DNA from 2 places in the Streptomyces sp. NPDC045998 genome. Region 2 is predicted to be linked to the other one. Evidence: riboswitches for the same ligand, from Rfam matches in the RefSeq annotation. Region 2 holds a riboswitch; the other holds the start of a gene.

Region 1 (7,560 bases), on a different contig from region 2:
GGCCATCGGGGCCGAGCGGCCCGACGTCGTGGCGATCACCGCGGCGATGCTCCAGCCGGTGGGGCTGGCGGCGTTCGCCGAGCGTTTCCCCGACCGGGTCTGGGACGTGGGCATCGCCGAGCAGCACGCCGCCGTCTGCGCCGCCGGTCTCGCCACGGCCGGGCTCCACCCGGTGGTCGCCGTGTACGCCACCTTCCTCAACCGCGCCTTCGACCAGGTGCTGATGGACGTCGCCCTGCACCGGCTGGGCGTCACCTTCGTCCTGGACCGGGCGGGCGTCACCGGTACCGACGGCGCCTCGCACAACGGCGTGTGGGACCTGTCGGTCCTCCAGGTCGTGCCGGGCCTGAGGATCGCCGCCCCGCGCGACGCCGCCCAGCTGCGGGCGCAGCTGCGCGAGGCGGTCGACGTGCCGGACGCGCCGACCGTGGTCCGCTTCCCGAAGGAGGCGGCGGGTCCGCCGGTCCCGGCCGTGGGACGCGTCGGCGGTATGGACGTCCTGTACCGGCCCGACCACGGCGAAGCCGACGTGCTGCTGGTGGCCGTCGGCGTCATGGCCCCCGTCTGCCTCCGGGTCGCCGGGCTGCTGGCCGAACGCGGGCTGCCCGCCACCGTCGTCGACCCGCGCTGGGTCAAGCCGGTCGACGACCAGCTCGCGCCGCTGGCCGAGGCGCACCGCCTCGTCGCCGTCGTCGAGGACGGCAGCCGCGCCGGGGGCGTCGGGAGCGCGGTCGGGCAGGCGCTGCGCGACGCCGGGATCGACGTACCGCTGCGCACCTTCGGCATCCCGGAGCAGTTCCTGTCGCACGCCAAGCGCGGTGAGGTGCTGGCCGATGTCGGACTCACTCCCGTCGAGATCGCCGGACGGATCAGCGCCGCGCTGGGCAGCAGCACCGCTCCGGCACGCAAGGAGAGCGAAGCATGAGCAAGAAGTTCGATCTGGCGGCGCTGCTCGCCGACCGCGGAGCCGAGCGGTACGACCTGCACGCCCGGCACCTCAACCACCAGCTGCCGCGCATGCTCCACACCCTCGGCTTCGACAAGGTCTACCAGCGGGCCGAAGGTGCCTACTTCTGGGACGCCGACGGCAACGACTACCTCGACATGCTCGCCGGCTTCGGCGTGATGGGCGTCGGCCGCCACCACCCCGTCGTCCGCAAGGCCCTCCACGACGTCCTCGACGCCGAGCTGCCCGACCTCACCCGCTTCGACTGCGCCCCGCTGCCCGGCCTGCTCGCCGAGAGGCTGCTGTCGTACTCGCCGCACCTGGACCGCGCGTTCTTCTCCAACAGCGGCACGGAGGCGGTGGAGACCGCGCTCAAATTCGCCCGGTACGCGACCGGCCGGCCGCGCGTCGTCTACTGCGCGCACGCCTTCCACGGCCTGACCACCGGCTCCCTCTCGGTCAACGGCGAGGACTGCTTCCGCGACGGCTTCGCCCCGCTGCTGCCCGACACCCCGATCGAGCTCGGCGATCTGGACGCGCTGGAGCGCGAGCTGAAGCGCGGCGACGTGGCCGCCCTCATCGTCGAGCCCATCCAGGGCAAGGGCGTGCACGAGGCGCCGCCCGGCTTCCTGCGCGCCGCCCAGGAGCTGCTCCACCGCCACAAGGCGTTGCTCATCGCCGACGAGGTGCAGACCGGGCTCGGCCGGACCGGTGACTTCTACGCGTACCAGCACGAGGACGGCGTCGAGCCGGACCTGCTGTGCGTCGCCAAGTCGCTGTCCGGCGGCTACGTGCCGGTCGGCGCCACCCTCGGCAAGGACTGGATCTTCAAGAAGGTGTTCTCGTCGATGGACCGGGTGGTCGTCCACTCGGCCAGCTTCGGCTCGAACGCCCAGGCCATGGCGGCCGGCCTCGCGGTCCTCGCCGTCCTGGAGGACGAGGAGATCGTGGCCAACGCCCGGCTCACCGGTGAACTGCTGAAGACCCGGCTCTCGGCGCTGGTGGACCGCTACGAGCTGCTGCACGACGTACGCGGCCGGGGCCTGATGATCGGCCTGGAGTTCGGCCGCCCGTCCTCGCTGGGCCTGCGCAGCCGCTGGACGATGCTCCAGGCGGCCCGCAAGGGGCTGTTCGCCCAGATGGTCGTCGTCCCGCTGCTCCAGCGCCACCGGATCCTCACGCAGGTCTCCGGGGACCGCCTGGAGGTGATCAAGCTGATCCCGCCGCTGATCATCGGGGAGCGGGAGGTGGACCGGTTCGTGGCCGCTTTCACCGCCGTCATGGACGAGGCGCACGCGGGCGGCGGCCTGATGTGGGACTTCGGCAAGACGCTGATGAAGCAGGCGGTCGCCAACCGCTGATCTTTTTGCCTCAGAGGCAAGAAAATTGCCTCTCGGGCCTCTACCTGGCGCAATGGGGGCATGACCACCCCTGCCGGGGCTCCGTCCCCGGAACCGGAAGACCGGACCGAGCCGCTGCCGGACGTCGCGCCCCGGCTGCGCGAGCTGCGCCGCCGCCGCGGCCTGACCCTGGAGTCCGCGGCCCGGCGCGCGGACCTGTCACCCGCGCACCTCTCCCGCCTGGAGACCGGTCGGCGCCAGCCGTCGCTGCCCATGCTCCTCGGCCTCGCCCGTGTCTACGGTACGACGGTGTCCGAGCTGCTCGGCGAGGTGCCGCCGGAGCGCGACCCCGTCGTCCGCGCCGGGCGCGCCGAGCCCGTGGAGGCGGACGGCTGGACGTACCACCAGGCCGGCGGCGCGGGCCGCGCCCTGCAGGCCCTGCGCGTGGAGGTGCCGTACGCCGCCGGGCAGAGCGATCTCGTACGCGTCCACCCGGGGGAGGAGTGGCTGTACGTCCTCACCGGTCGGGTACGGCTCGTGCTCGGTGACGTGGTCCACGTCCTGGACCCCGGCGACAGCGCGCATTTCGACTCGCTGACCCCGCACCGCATCGCCGCGGCCGGCCGCCGCGGGGCCGAGCTGCTCTTCGTGCACACGCTGCTGCGGAGCGCCGCGGCAGACCTGTGCCTCGGTGGCACCGGCACCCACCGCTGACGAACCCCTGAGAGGGAGAACCCATGTCCTACGAAGTGAAGTTCCCGCGCGGGCTCGTCATCCGGCTCTTCGCCTACCTGGTGGCGGGCCACCTCTTCGCGGCGTTCCTGTACCTGCTCTTCGCGCTGGGCACCGGCTGACGGCGGCCCGCCCGGGCCCGGGGCTCAGCCCGCGTCGACGAGCCGCTCGCGCAGCCGCTCCCGCGTCTCGGGCGCCAGCTTCAGGCCTTCGGAGAGGTACCGCTCGGTCGTGCCCCAGGTCTCCTCGATCGTCGCGAAGGCCGCCCCCAGGTACTCCAGGCGCGCGTCGAAGAGCGGGCTGAGCAGCTCCATCACCTCGGGCGACATACCGGCCGGGGAGCTGTCGCTGCGGTGCACCTTGTAGCGGCGGTGCGGATCGTTGGACTTGAGGTAGTCCGCCTCGATGGCCTCCCGCTCCACGCCGACCGCGAGCAGCGTCACCGCGATCGACAGCCCCGCCCGGTCCTTGCCCGCCGCGCAGTGCATCAGCGCCGGGACGCTGTCCTCGGCGAGGGCGTGCAGCACACGGCTGTGCTCCGCCGTGCGCTCCTTGATGATCATGCGGTACGACTCCGACATCCGCGCCGCCGCCTGGCCGTCCGCGAGGATGGAGCGCAGCTGGTCGAGGTCGCCGTCGCGGACCATCCGCCAGAACTCGGCCCCGTCGGCCGGGTCGGTGAGCGGGATGTTCACGTTCCGGACGCCGGGGAGCTCGATGTCGGGGCCTTCGAGCTTCTGGTCGGCGGCGTTGCGGAAGTCGAAGATCGTGTGCAGCCCGAGGGAGCCGAGGAACACCGCGTCCTCACCGGTGGCGTGTGCCAGGTGGCCGCTGCGGTAGAGCCGCCCGTGCCGGACGCGGAGCCCGTCCACCGTCGGCAGCCCGCCCACGTCCCGGAAATTACGCACACCGGACAGATCGGGCTCGCTCGACGGGGCCTGCGGCACCTGCTGCGTCACGGGGACTCCTCCGCGTCTGACGTCGGCGCCGGCCGCCGACGATGTCGCGATCCGACGATACGACATTGGGTTCCCAGGGCAATCATCCGTGCGGCCGTGGTCGCGGCCGCCGAGGCGGCTCGTCGAGGTATGACGGTTCTGTCCGTATTGGGGCGTTCGGCATAACGTGCCCCGATAGCAAGGGAGATGGACTCCGGCACGTGAGCAGCGTCATAAAAGTGACCGTCCGTGGCCGGTCTTCTTTCGCAATTCCCCTGCGCCCGGCGGGAATTCATGATCCGTAATCCACGGAGGGTGACCGGTATTCCGTAGCGGTACGGCGTAAAGGAATGCACGCGGGAAAGCGGCGGCTTGTTCCCGCCGACCCGGCTGTCCTACGGTCACCGCAATCCGGCCGGACCGCCTAATCCTGCCGCCGGCCCGGAATTCAGCACCCACCCACGTGTGGCAGGAGCGGGGGACCCAAGGTAAGTCCGCCGAGCCCGGAATTCCGGGACCGGCTCGGGGTTAAGTCGCGTCACCACGCGGCCGGGCATCTCCAGCCCGAACCCGACAGCTCACCTCGCAGGCGCCGGAGAGGAATTCGCCATGCCCGCCAAGGGTAAGCACCGCCGTCCCAAGTCCAGCACGCTCACGCGTGGTTTCGTCGCCGCCGGTACCGGTGGCGCGGCCATCGCCCTCCCGCTGCTCGGCGCCACCGGTGCGCACGCCGCGGAGCAGAGCGCCGCGCCGGCGACCGCTCCGCAGCAGGTCGTCGCCGCCGCGCAGACCACCCAGGCCGCCGCCAAAGCCGCGCCCCGTACGTACACCGTGGTCGCCGGCGACTACCTCGCCAAGATCGCCCACAACAAGAACGTCAAGGGCGGCTGGCAGAAGCTGTACAAGGACAACCGCGAGGTCATCGGCGAGGACCCGTCGCTGATCCTGCCGGGCATGGAGCTCACCCTCGGCGCCAAGGCCGCCCCGGCCAAGGCGAAGCCGAAGGCCGACGAGGACCGCGGCGAGGCCCGCGCCTCCCGCTCCGCCGCCAAGCCCCAGGCCCCGGCGGCCAAGGCCGCCCCGGCGCAGTCCGCCCCGAAGAGCAGCGCCTCGGGCTTCACCGCCCCGGTCGACTCCTCGATCACCACCCCCTACCGCGCCTCCGGCTCGATGTGGTCCTCCGGCTACCACACCGGTGTCGACTTCGCGGCCTCCTCCGGCACCAGCGTCAAGGCCGTCGGCCCCGGCACCGTGGTCTCGGCCGGCTGGAGCGGCTCGTACGGCAACGAGGTCGTCATCAAGCACACCGACGGCACCTACTCGCAGTACGCCCACCTCTCCCAGCTCTCCGTCTCCTCCGGTCAGAGCGTGAGCGGCGGCCAGCAGATCGGCCTCTCCGGCTCCACCGGCAACTCCACCGGCCCGCACCTGCACTTCGAGATCCGCACCAGCCCCAGCTACGGCTCGGACATCGACCCGCTGGCGTACCTGCGCCAGCACGGCGTCTCGATCTGACGCACCGTCGGCACACCGCCGACCCCGCCCCGCCCGGCACCGTGGAGCACGGTGCCGGGCGGCGGCGTATTCCGGCTTGGGTGAATCTTGACCGGTGGCATATCTCACGCTGCGTCAACCCCTCCTTACGGTCGCGTAGGTCACATGAAAGGAGGCAGGATGTGCTCCCGTGGCAGACGATTCGACCTTCAGAGACAGTGACGTATTCGGGTCGTACGTGGCGATCGGTGACAGCTTCACCGAGGGCGTCGGAGACCCCGGACCCGACGGGACGTTCGTCGGCTGGGCCGACCGCCTGGCGGTGCTGCTCGCCGACCGGCTGCCCGAGCCCGACGACTTCCGGTACGCGAACCTCGCCGTACGCGGCCGGCTCCTCGACCAGATCGTCGAGGAGCAGCTCCCGCGGGCGAAGGAGCTCGCCCCGGACCTGGTGACCTTCTGCGCGGGCGGCAACGACATCATCCGGCCGGGCAGCGACCCCGACGACGTGGCCGAGCGCTTCGAGCGGGCCGTCGCCGACCTGACCTCGGTGGTCGGCACCGTGCTGGTGACGACCGGCTTCGACACCCGCGGCGTGCCGGTGCTGCGCCATCTGCGCGGCAAGATCGCCACCTACAACGGCCATGTGCGCGCCGTCGCCGACCGCTACGGCTGCCCCGTGCTGGACCTCTGGTCCCTCAAGACCATCCAGGACAGGCGGGCTTGGGACGCGGACCGGCTCCACCTGTCCGCCGAGGGCCACACCCGTGTCGCCCTGCGCGCCGGGCAGGTCCTGGGCGTGGAGGTGCCCGCCGACCCGGACCAGCCGTGGCCGCCCCTGCCGCCGCGCGGCACCCTGGAAGTGCGCCGCGACGACATCCAGTGGGCCCGCGAGTTCCTGGTGCCCTGGATCGGCCGCCGCCTGCGCGGCGAATCCTCCGGTGATCACGTCTCTGCCAAGCGCCCGGACCTGCTGCCGCTGTAGCGAGCCGGACCCGCACCCCCGGCTGTCACACCCCCCGCCCATAATGGGAGGCCCGAGCCCTGGAGGTGCCGTGACCGGCTCCGACGCCACGCCCACGCGACCGTCGCGGTCCCGGCCGCGCCCGCTGTGGCCCGCCGCCTTCGGCGCGGACCCGGCGGGGGAGCGCCTGGAGCGCATCCGCCGCTCGCCGCACTTCGCGGACGGGGTGTTCCAGAACCCCGTGGGCGCCCGCCACAGACCCTCCGGCTCGGCCGTCGAGTTCGCGAAGACGTACGTCGAGAAGGAGGGGCGCAGGCGCCGCTCGCCGGCGGGCACCATCCCCGTGCACCCCACCACCGTCGCCGACCTCGCCCGGCCCCCGGCGTCCGGGCTGCGCCTGACGTGGCTCGGGCACTCCAGCGTGCTCGCGGAGATCGACGGCGTCCGCGTCCTCTTCGACCCGGTGTGGGGCGAGCGGTGCTCGCCGTTCCCCTTCGCCGGGCCCCGGCGGCTGCACCCGGTCCCGCTGCCCCTGGCCGCGCTCGGCCCGGTGGACGTGGTGGTGATCTCCCACGACCACTACGACCACCTGGACCTGCCGACCATCCGCGCCCTCGCCGCCACGGACACCCTCTTCGCGGTCCCCCTCGGCGTCGGCGCCCACCTGGAGCACTGGGGCGTGCCGGCGTCCCGCCTGCGCGAGCTGGACTGGCACGAGTCGACGGAGGTCGGCGGCGTACGGCTGACCGCCACCCCGGCCCGCCACTTCTGCGGGCGCGGCCTGCGCAACCGGCAGCACACGCTCTGGGCTTCCTGGGTGGTCGCCGGACCGGAACACCGCGTCTACCACAGCGGTGACACCGGGTACTTCCCTGGCTTCCGGGACATCGGCGCCGAGCACGGCCCGTTCGACGCCACCATGATCCAGATAGGCGCGTACAGCGAGTTCTGGCCCGACATCCACATGACCCCCGCCGAGGGCCTGCGCGCCCACCTGGACCTCCAGGGCGGGGCCGCGGCGGGCGTGCTCCTGCCGATCCACTGGGGCACGTTCAACCTGGCGCCACACCCGTGGGCGGAGCCGGGGGAGTGGACGAGGGACGCGGCCGAGGAGGCCGGCCAGGCGGCGGCGTTCCCGCGTCCCGG
Region 2 (7,560 bases):
CGGGAGCTGGGCGCCCAGCAGCAGATGTAGGTTCGTGGGGTGAACGCTGACACCCCCGGCCGTATCGTCCTGCTCACCGCCAGCCACCGCGTCGCGCCCGGGCTGCTGTCCTGGCCCGCGTGGCAGACGCTGCACGCCGCCGACCGGGTGCTGTGCGCCGACGCCGGCCACCCGCAGCTGCCGTACCTCCGCGAGGCGGGCGTCGCCGTGGAGATCACCGCGCCCACCGCGCAGGAGCTCGTCGACGCCTGCGCCGGCGGCCGCACCGTCGTGGTCGTCCCGTCCGGCGAGGGCGACAGCGCCCTCACGGACGGGCTGGCCCGCATGGCCGGCTCCGGCCGCGTGGCCATGCCCGACTTGGAGCTGCTCCCCGGCTCGTACGACCTGCCGGGCGCCCGGCTGCTGGACCTGGTCGAGGTCATGGACCGCATCCGGCGCGAATGCCCCTGGTCGTCGCGGCAGACCCACGAGGGCCTCGCCAAGTACGGCATCGAGGAGGCGTACGAACTCGTCGAGGCCATCGAGGACGGCGACCGCGACGAGCTGCGCGAGGAGCTCGGCGACGTACTCCTCCAGGTCGTCTTCCACGCCCGCATCGCGCAGGAGCACGACGAGGAGCCGTTCTCGATCGACGACGTCGCCGGCACCATCGTCGACAAGCTCATCCACCGCCACCCCCACGTCTTCGGCGAGGAGCGCGCCGAGACGCCGGAGGAGGTCAAGGAGCACTGGCTCCGTACGAAGGCGATCGAGAAGCAGCGCGAGTCGGTGACCGACGGCGTCCCGCTGGGCCAGCCGGGCCTCGCCCTCGTCGCCAAGCTCGCGAGCCGCGTGCGCAACGCCGGACTCGACGTGCCGCTGCCGTCGGGCGAGGGCATCGGTTACGAGCTCCTCGCCCTCGCGGTCCGCGCCGAGGCCGACGGCGTCGACCCGGAGGCGGCGCTGCGGGCGGCGGGGCGGGCGTACCGGGACGCGATCCGCGCGGCGGAGGGGCACGCGGCTCAGTAGCGTGTCCCTGAAGGACGAACAGGGCGGGGGCCATGGACGAGGAGACGCGGGCGGCCGAGGTCGCCGCCGTGCGCAATCAGGTGTCCGGCGGCATGGCTGCGGGCATCGTGCAGGCCGGCTCGATCGGCGCCGTCCACGTGGGTGCGGCCTCGCCGCCCGATCCTTTCCTCTGGCTGCGGGTCCGCGAGACGGACCCGGTGGCGCTGGGCGGCCGCCACTATGACGGCCCGTACGTCCGCCGGGACCGCGACGCCGAACTGGCGGAGCTGGGCGGGCTGGTCGTCGTCACCGGCGAGCCGCTGTCCGGCAAGACCACGACCGCGTGGGCGGCGATGGTCCGCGCGCTGCCGGATCACCAGGTGTGCGTGCCCCCGCGGGGCGCCGACCTGCGGCCCCTGGCCCGGCACGACGGCGGCCCGTGGGTGCTGTGGCTCGACGACCTGGAGGGCCACCTCCACGAACGCGGCCTGGACCCGGGGCTGCTGGCCCGGCTGACCAGCCAGGGTGTGCCGGTGCTCGCGACGATGTCGGACGAGGCGTACGACGAGCACCGCTTCGGTGCGTCGGCACACGCGCGGGTGCTGAGCCGGGGGCGGACGGTGGAGCTGGGCCTGGAGTGGAGCGAGGCGGAGCTCGGGCGGCTCGAAGAGAGCGCCGATCTGCACTACTGGGGCGCGTCGGAGTGGCGCGGCCGGACCGGCGTGACGCAGTACTTGGGCATCGGCCCGGAGCTGTGGGCCGAATGGCAGCGGGCTCGCCGCCCGGCCAACCACCCACGTGGCTACTGGCTGGTCAGGGCGGCCATCGACTTGGCCCGGTGCGGGATCAGCGAGCCGCTACCGGTGGAGCTGCTGCGCGAGACGCACGAGCTGTACGACTCGGATGCAGTCTCGGGCGAGTCCTTTGAGGACGCCCTCGCCTGGGCAGCCCGGACCCGGCTCGGCATCGCGGGCTTGCTGGTCGAGGTGGGTGGCGGCTGGCGCCCTTACGGCTCCCTGGTCGCGGACGCGCTGGGCGAGGACGACCTGTGGCCAGTGCCGTACAGGATCGTGGAGGCCGCCCTCGCGTACGATCCCGAGGCCGTGACACCGGTCGCGCGCGAGTACTACCGGGCGGAGGCGAAAGCCGGGGACACGGAGGCGATGTACCGCTTCGCGCGGCTTACCGACGACGAGGCGTGGTTCCGGAAGGCCGCTGAGTCGGGCCACGCGGGCGCCTGTCGCGAGCTGGGCCGGTTGCTCGCCGATCGCGGCGAGACCCGGGAGGCGGAGCCGTACCTGGAGACCGCCGCAGGGGCGGGGGACGTGGAGGCGGCGACCTTGCTGGGGAAGCTGCTGTGGGGCCGGGCGAAGCACTGGTTGGGCAAGGCGGCCCTGGCCCATGACGCCGAGGCGGCGCACCTGTACAGCGAGGCTTCCTTCGGCAGAGGCGCCACCGGAAGGAGCGAGACGCCCTCGTGGACCGCCGAGGAACAGCGGTGGATGTACAAGCGCACCGACAAGTCGCAGCCCGGTGCCCGGGAAGCGCTCTTCGCCAAGGTGGAAGCCAAGGCGGATACCGTCGAGGGGTGAACGCCTCGAACCACCGAAACGCCGCCCCCGAGCTCTTCACCTGGGAGTTCGCCACCGACCCCTACCCCGCGTACGCCTGGCTCCGCGAGCACGCCCCCGTGCACCGCACCAAGTTGCCGAGCGGGGTCGAGGCGTGGCTGGTCACCCGGTACGCGGATGCGCGGCAGGCGCTCGCCGACCAGCGGCTCAGCAAGAATCCGGCGCATCACGACGAGCCCGCGCACGCCAAGGGCAAGACCGGCATTCCGGGGGAGCGCAAGGCGGAGCTGATGACGCACCTGCTGAACATCGACCCGCCGGACCACACCCGGCTCCGGCGCCTGGTGTCGAAGGCGTTCACGCCGCGGCGGGTGGCGGAGTTCGCGCCGCGGGTGCAGGAGCTGACGGACCGGTTGATCGACAACTTCGCTACAAAAGGGAGCGCGGACCTCATCCACGAGTTCGCGTTCCCGCTTCCCATTTACGCGATTTGCGACATGCTGGGCGTCCCGCCCGAGGACCAGGACGACTTCCGGGACTGGGCCGGGATGATGATCCGGCACGGCGGCGGGCCGCGCGGCGGGGTCGCGCGGTCGGTGAAGAAGATGCGGGGCTACCTCGCCGAGCTGATCCACCGCAAGCGCGAGGACCTCGGAGAAGACCTGATCTCGGGGCTCATCCGGGCGAGCGACCACGGCGAGCACCTCACCGAGAACGAGGCCGCGGCGATGGCGTTCATCCTCCTCTTCGCCGGGTTCGAGACCACGGTCAACCTCATCGGCAACGGCGTGTACGCCCTGCTGCGCAACCCGGGCCAGCGCGCCCGGCTGCAGGAGTCCCTCGCCGCGGGCGAGCACGGGCTGCTGGAGACCGGGGTCGAGGAGCTGCTGCGGTACGACGGGCCCGTGGAGCTCGCCACGTGGCGGTTCGCGACGGAGCCGCTGACCATCGGCGGGGAGCGCATCGCGGCGGGTGACCCGGTGCTGGTGGTGCTCGCGGCCGCCGACCGGGACCCGGAGCGGTTCGCGGAGCCCGACACGCTGGACCTGGCGCGGCGTGACAACCAGCACCTCGGGTACGGGCACGGCATCCACTACTGCCTCGGCGCGCCGCTCGCCCGCCTCGAAGGGCAGACCGCGCTGGCGACGCTGCTGACCCGGCTGCCGGACCTCCGACTCGCGGTGGATCCTGCCGATTTGCGGTGGCGCGGAGGGCTCATTATGCGTGGACTGCGCACGCTCCCGGTCGAGTTCACCCCCTTTGCGGAGCCCTCAGACGTGACGACGACATGACGATCCGTCAGTAATGTGATCTTCGCGTAATCTCCGCTGCATCGACTTGTGACTAGCGTTCGAATGCCGCTACGTTCACCGTCACCTCAGCAGTCACGCGAAAGGCACACCGCATGCGCTCCGGGAACGGCAGGCACCGTCGACCCCGTCAGGCCCCCGCCATCGTTGTCGCGGCAGGGGTGACCGGATCCGCCATCGCCCTTCCGCTGCTCGGCGCCGGCTCCGCGTCGGCCGTCGACGCCCACACGTGGGACCGGGTCGCCGAGTGCGAGTCCGGCGGCGCGTGGAGCGCCGACATGGGCAACGGCTTCTACGGCGGACTCCAGCTCTCGCAGGAGACGTGGGACGCGTACGGCGGCAAGCAGTACGCCCTGCGCCCCGACCTCGCCAGCCGCGCCCAGCAGATAGCCGTGGCGGAGCAGGTCTACGCCGCGACGGGCGTGAAGACCTGGGAGACCTGCGCCCCCATCGTCGGCCTGGGCGGCACCGCCGCCGCGCCGGCGAAGGGCGCCAAGCCCGACGCGTCCACCGACGCCGCGACGCCCGAGGCCACGCCGGACGCCGCTCCCGAGACGCCCGCCCCGGCCGGGGCCGACGCCACGCAGCCGGTGGAGCCCACGGAGCCCGTGGCTCCGGCCGACCCGGTCGAGAGCCTCCTGCCGACCGAGCCCGCCGAGCCCACCACCCCCACCACGCCGGACGCCGCCCCGGACGCGGCCGCCCCGGCCGCCCCGCCGGCCCCCGGCACCGGAAAGCACCGCGGCGCGCCCGACCCCGCGGAGCCCCCGGCGGCGACGGACCCGGCGGCCACGGACCCGGCCGCACCGGAAGGTGGCACCACCACCGGCGCCGACAATTCGGTCAGCGGGCGCGAAACGGACGGCCACGCCTCGCGGGGTGACGGTGCGGCACGCGACCTGGCGGACGCCCAGCCGGGCGCGTACACCGTCCGCCCCGGCGACAGCCTCTCCGCCATCGCCGCGGAGAAGGACCTCGAAGGCGGCTGGACCGCCCTCTACGACGCCAACCGCCAGACCGTGGGCGAGGATCCGGACCTCATCCTCCCCGGCCAGAGCCTCGATCTGGCGCCCGACAAGCCCTAGTTGACCCGGGTCAGGCAGGGGCTATTGGTGCCCCTATGTCCGGTTCTGCGCCAGTGAGACATGAGTCTCTTTATGCCAACTGGCGCCTCACGAACGCACGATGTGTCCGTTCCGCCCCTCACCTGCGCAAACGTCCGTCAAGCGCAAGGCAGTAGGGGCGGATTGACCCGGATGTCCGTCTTTGAACTTCGCCGGGCTCTGTGTTTACGGTCTTTATCGCTCGCCACCGCGGGCCCCTCCGACCGGTACGCCGAATCCTGCCGCCGGACGCGAGGGAACAGTCGTCGCGTCATGCGCCGAAGGCAGGAGCGGGGGACCCAAGGTAGGTGCCGGCCCCCGGCCGTCGAATGACGGTCCGTGAGCCGGCTTGGGGTGAGGCCGCGCGAAAGCGCGGCGGGGCAGCTCATCAGCCCTAACCCGACAGCTCACCTCGCAGGCGTCGGTGAGGAGATGCTCCATGCTGTTTTCCAGCAAGGTTTCCGGCAAGGCCAAGCACCGTCGCCCGTCCAAGGCGGTCCGTTTCGCCGCGTTCGCCGGCATCACCGGCGTCGCCGTGGCCGCCCCGCTGATGGGTGCCACCTCCGCCTCGGCCGCCACCTCCGCCGAGTGGGACAAGGTCGCCCAGTGCGAGTCCGGCGGCAACTGGTCCATCAACACCGGCAACGGCTACTACGGCGGCCTGCAGTTCTCGGCCTCCACCTGGGCCGCGTACGGCGGCACCGCGTACGCCTCCACCGCCGACCAGGCCAGCAAGGCCCAGCAGATCGAGATCGCCGAGAAGGTCCTGGCCGGCCAGGGCAAGGGCGCGTGGCCGGTGTGCGGCGTGGGCCTGTCCAACGCCGCGTACAACGGCGGCGCCGCCGAGCGCACGGCCGAGCAGCCCACCACCCGCAGCGAGCAGCGCACCGCGCCGAAGGCCGCCCCCAAGGCGCCGAAGGCCGCCGAGTCCGCGCCGAAGGCCGAGTCGAAGACCGTCACCACCCCGACCGGCAAGAAGGTCGAGAAGGGCGACGGCGAGTACGAGGTCAAGGCCGGGGACACGCTCAGCACCATCGCCGCCGAGAAGAAGGTCGCGGGCGGCTGGGAGAAGCTCTTCGAGCTGAACAAGGACATCGTCGACGACGCCGACCTCATCTACGTGGGCCAGCAGCTCCACCTGAGCTGACCCCCGTATGGCCCCGGCCCGACCGCTGACGCGGCGGGCCGGGGCCTTCGCGGTTACCCGCAGGTAAACCTTGCGCGGTTTTGCCCCGCTATCGGGTCCCTCGGGTCGTTTTTCGTCCCACGAGACGGGCGTCGGCTGGCCCCGGCCCCCCGGCCGGTTAGGCTCTTGTCGCACGGCGCAAGGCCAAAGAGACCCTGCACCCTGCACCGCTCGCGTCACCATTAGCGTCACATCCCAGAAGGAGATGCTCGTGCCGTCCATCGACGTCGTCGTAGCCCGGGAAATCCTGGACTCCCGAGGCAACCCCACGGTCGAGGTCGAGGTCGGCCTCGACGACGGCAGCACCGGCCGTGCTGCCGTTCCGTCCGGTGCCTCCACCGGTGCGTTCGAGGCCCTCGAGCTCCGCGACGGGGACAAGGACCGCTACCTCGGCAAGGGTGTCGAGAAGGCCGTCCTCGCCGTCATCGAGCAGATCGGCCCGGAGCTCGTCGGCTACGACGCCACGGAGCAGCGGCTGATCGACCAGGCGATGTTCGACCTGGACGCCACGCCGGACAAGTCCTCGCTCGGCGCCAACGCCATCCTCGGCGTCTCCCTCGCCGTCGCGCACGCCGCCTCCGAGGCGTCCGACCTGCCGCTCTTCCGCTACCTGGGCGGCCCGAACGCGCACCTGCTGCCCGTTCCGATGATGAACATCCTGAACGGCGGCTCGCACGCCGACTCCAACGTGGACATCCAGGAGTTCATGATCGCCCCGATCGGCGCGGAGTCCTTCTCCGAGGCCCTGCGCTGGGGCGCCGAGGTCTACCACACCCTGAAGAAGGTCCTGAAGGACAAGGGCCTCTCCACGGGCCTGGGCGACGAGGGCGGCTTCGCCCCGAACCTGGACTCCAACCGTGCCGCCCTCGACCTCATCCTCGAGGCCATCAAGCAGGCCGGCTACACCCCGGGCAAGGACATCGCGCTGGCGCTCGACGTCGCCGCGTCCGAGTTCTACAAGGACGGCGCGTACGAGTTCGAGGGCAAGTCCCGCTCGGCCGCCGAGATGACCGACTACTACGCCGAGCTCGTCGAGGCGTACCCGCTGGTCTCCATCGAGGACCCGCTGTTCGAGGACGACTGGGACGGCTGGAAGACCATCACCGAGAAGCTGGGCGCCAAGGTGCAGCTGGTCGGCGACGACCTGTTCGTCACCAACCCGGAGCGCCTGGCCCGCGGCATCGAGGAGGGCGCGGCCAACGCGCTGCTCGTCAAGGTCAACCAGATCGGCTCGCTGACCGAGACCCTCGACGCCGTCGAGCTGGCCCAGCGCAACGGCTTCAAGTGCATGATGTCCCACCGCTCCGGCGAGACCGAGGACGTCACCATCGCCGACCTGGCCGTCGCCACCAACTGCGGCCAGATCAAGACCGGCGCCCCGGCCCGCTCCGAGCGCGTCGCCA

The links. A riboswitch is a leader RNA that binds a small molecule or an ion and turns the genes downstream of it on or off. The one in region 2 is predicted to bind cyclic di-AMP.
Region 1: it holds a riboswitch for cyclic di-AMP, as region 2 does, so the genes downstream of both, AC07FJ_RS06480 (M23 family metallopeptidase) here and AC07FJ_RS18130 (transglycosylase family protein) in region 2, are expected to answer to the same signal.

Annotation. Positions count from the first base shown of each region.
Region 1 covers NZ_JBWKLJ010000002.1:335,187-342,746, forward strand. Annotated here, with positions in the region: gene dxs (1-deoxy-D-xylulose-5-phosphate synthase) at 1-925, shown strand, start outside; gene AC07FJ_RS06460 (aspartate aminotransferase family protein) at 922-2,307, shown strand; gene AC07FJ_RS06465 (helix-turn-helix domain-containing protein) at 2,368-3,000, shown strand; gene AC07FJ_RS06470 (DUF6126 family protein) at 3,024-3,140, shown strand; gene AC07FJ_RS06475 (tyrosine-protein phosphatase) at 3,165-3,977, opposite strand; cyclic di-AMP (ydaO/yuaA leader) riboswitch at 4,403-4,561, shown strand; gene AC07FJ_RS06480 (M23 family metallopeptidase) at 4,566-5,471, shown strand; gene AC07FJ_RS06485 (SGNH/GDSL hydrolase family protein) at 5,641-6,435, shown strand; gene AC07FJ_RS06490 (MBL fold metallo-hydrolase) at 6,506-7,560, shown strand, end outside.
Region 2 covers NZ_JBWKLJ010000005.1:365,165-372,724, forward strand. Annotated here, with positions in the region: gene AC07FJ_RS18105 (SurA N-terminal domain-containing protein) at 1-30, shown strand, start outside; gene AC07FJ_RS18110 (nucleoside triphosphate pyrophosphohydrolase) at 40-1,008, shown strand; gene AC07FJ_RS18115 (tetratricopeptide repeat protein) at 1,041-2,579, shown strand; gene AC07FJ_RS18120 (cytochrome P450 family protein) at 2,576-3,850, shown strand; gene AC07FJ_RS18125 (transglycosylase family protein) at 4,030-4,953, shown strand; cyclic di-AMP (ydaO/yuaA leader) riboswitch at 5,238-5,407, shown strand; gene AC07FJ_RS18130 (transglycosylase family protein) at 5,411-6,118, shown strand; gene eno (phosphopyruvate hydratase) at 6,369-7,560, shown strand, end outside.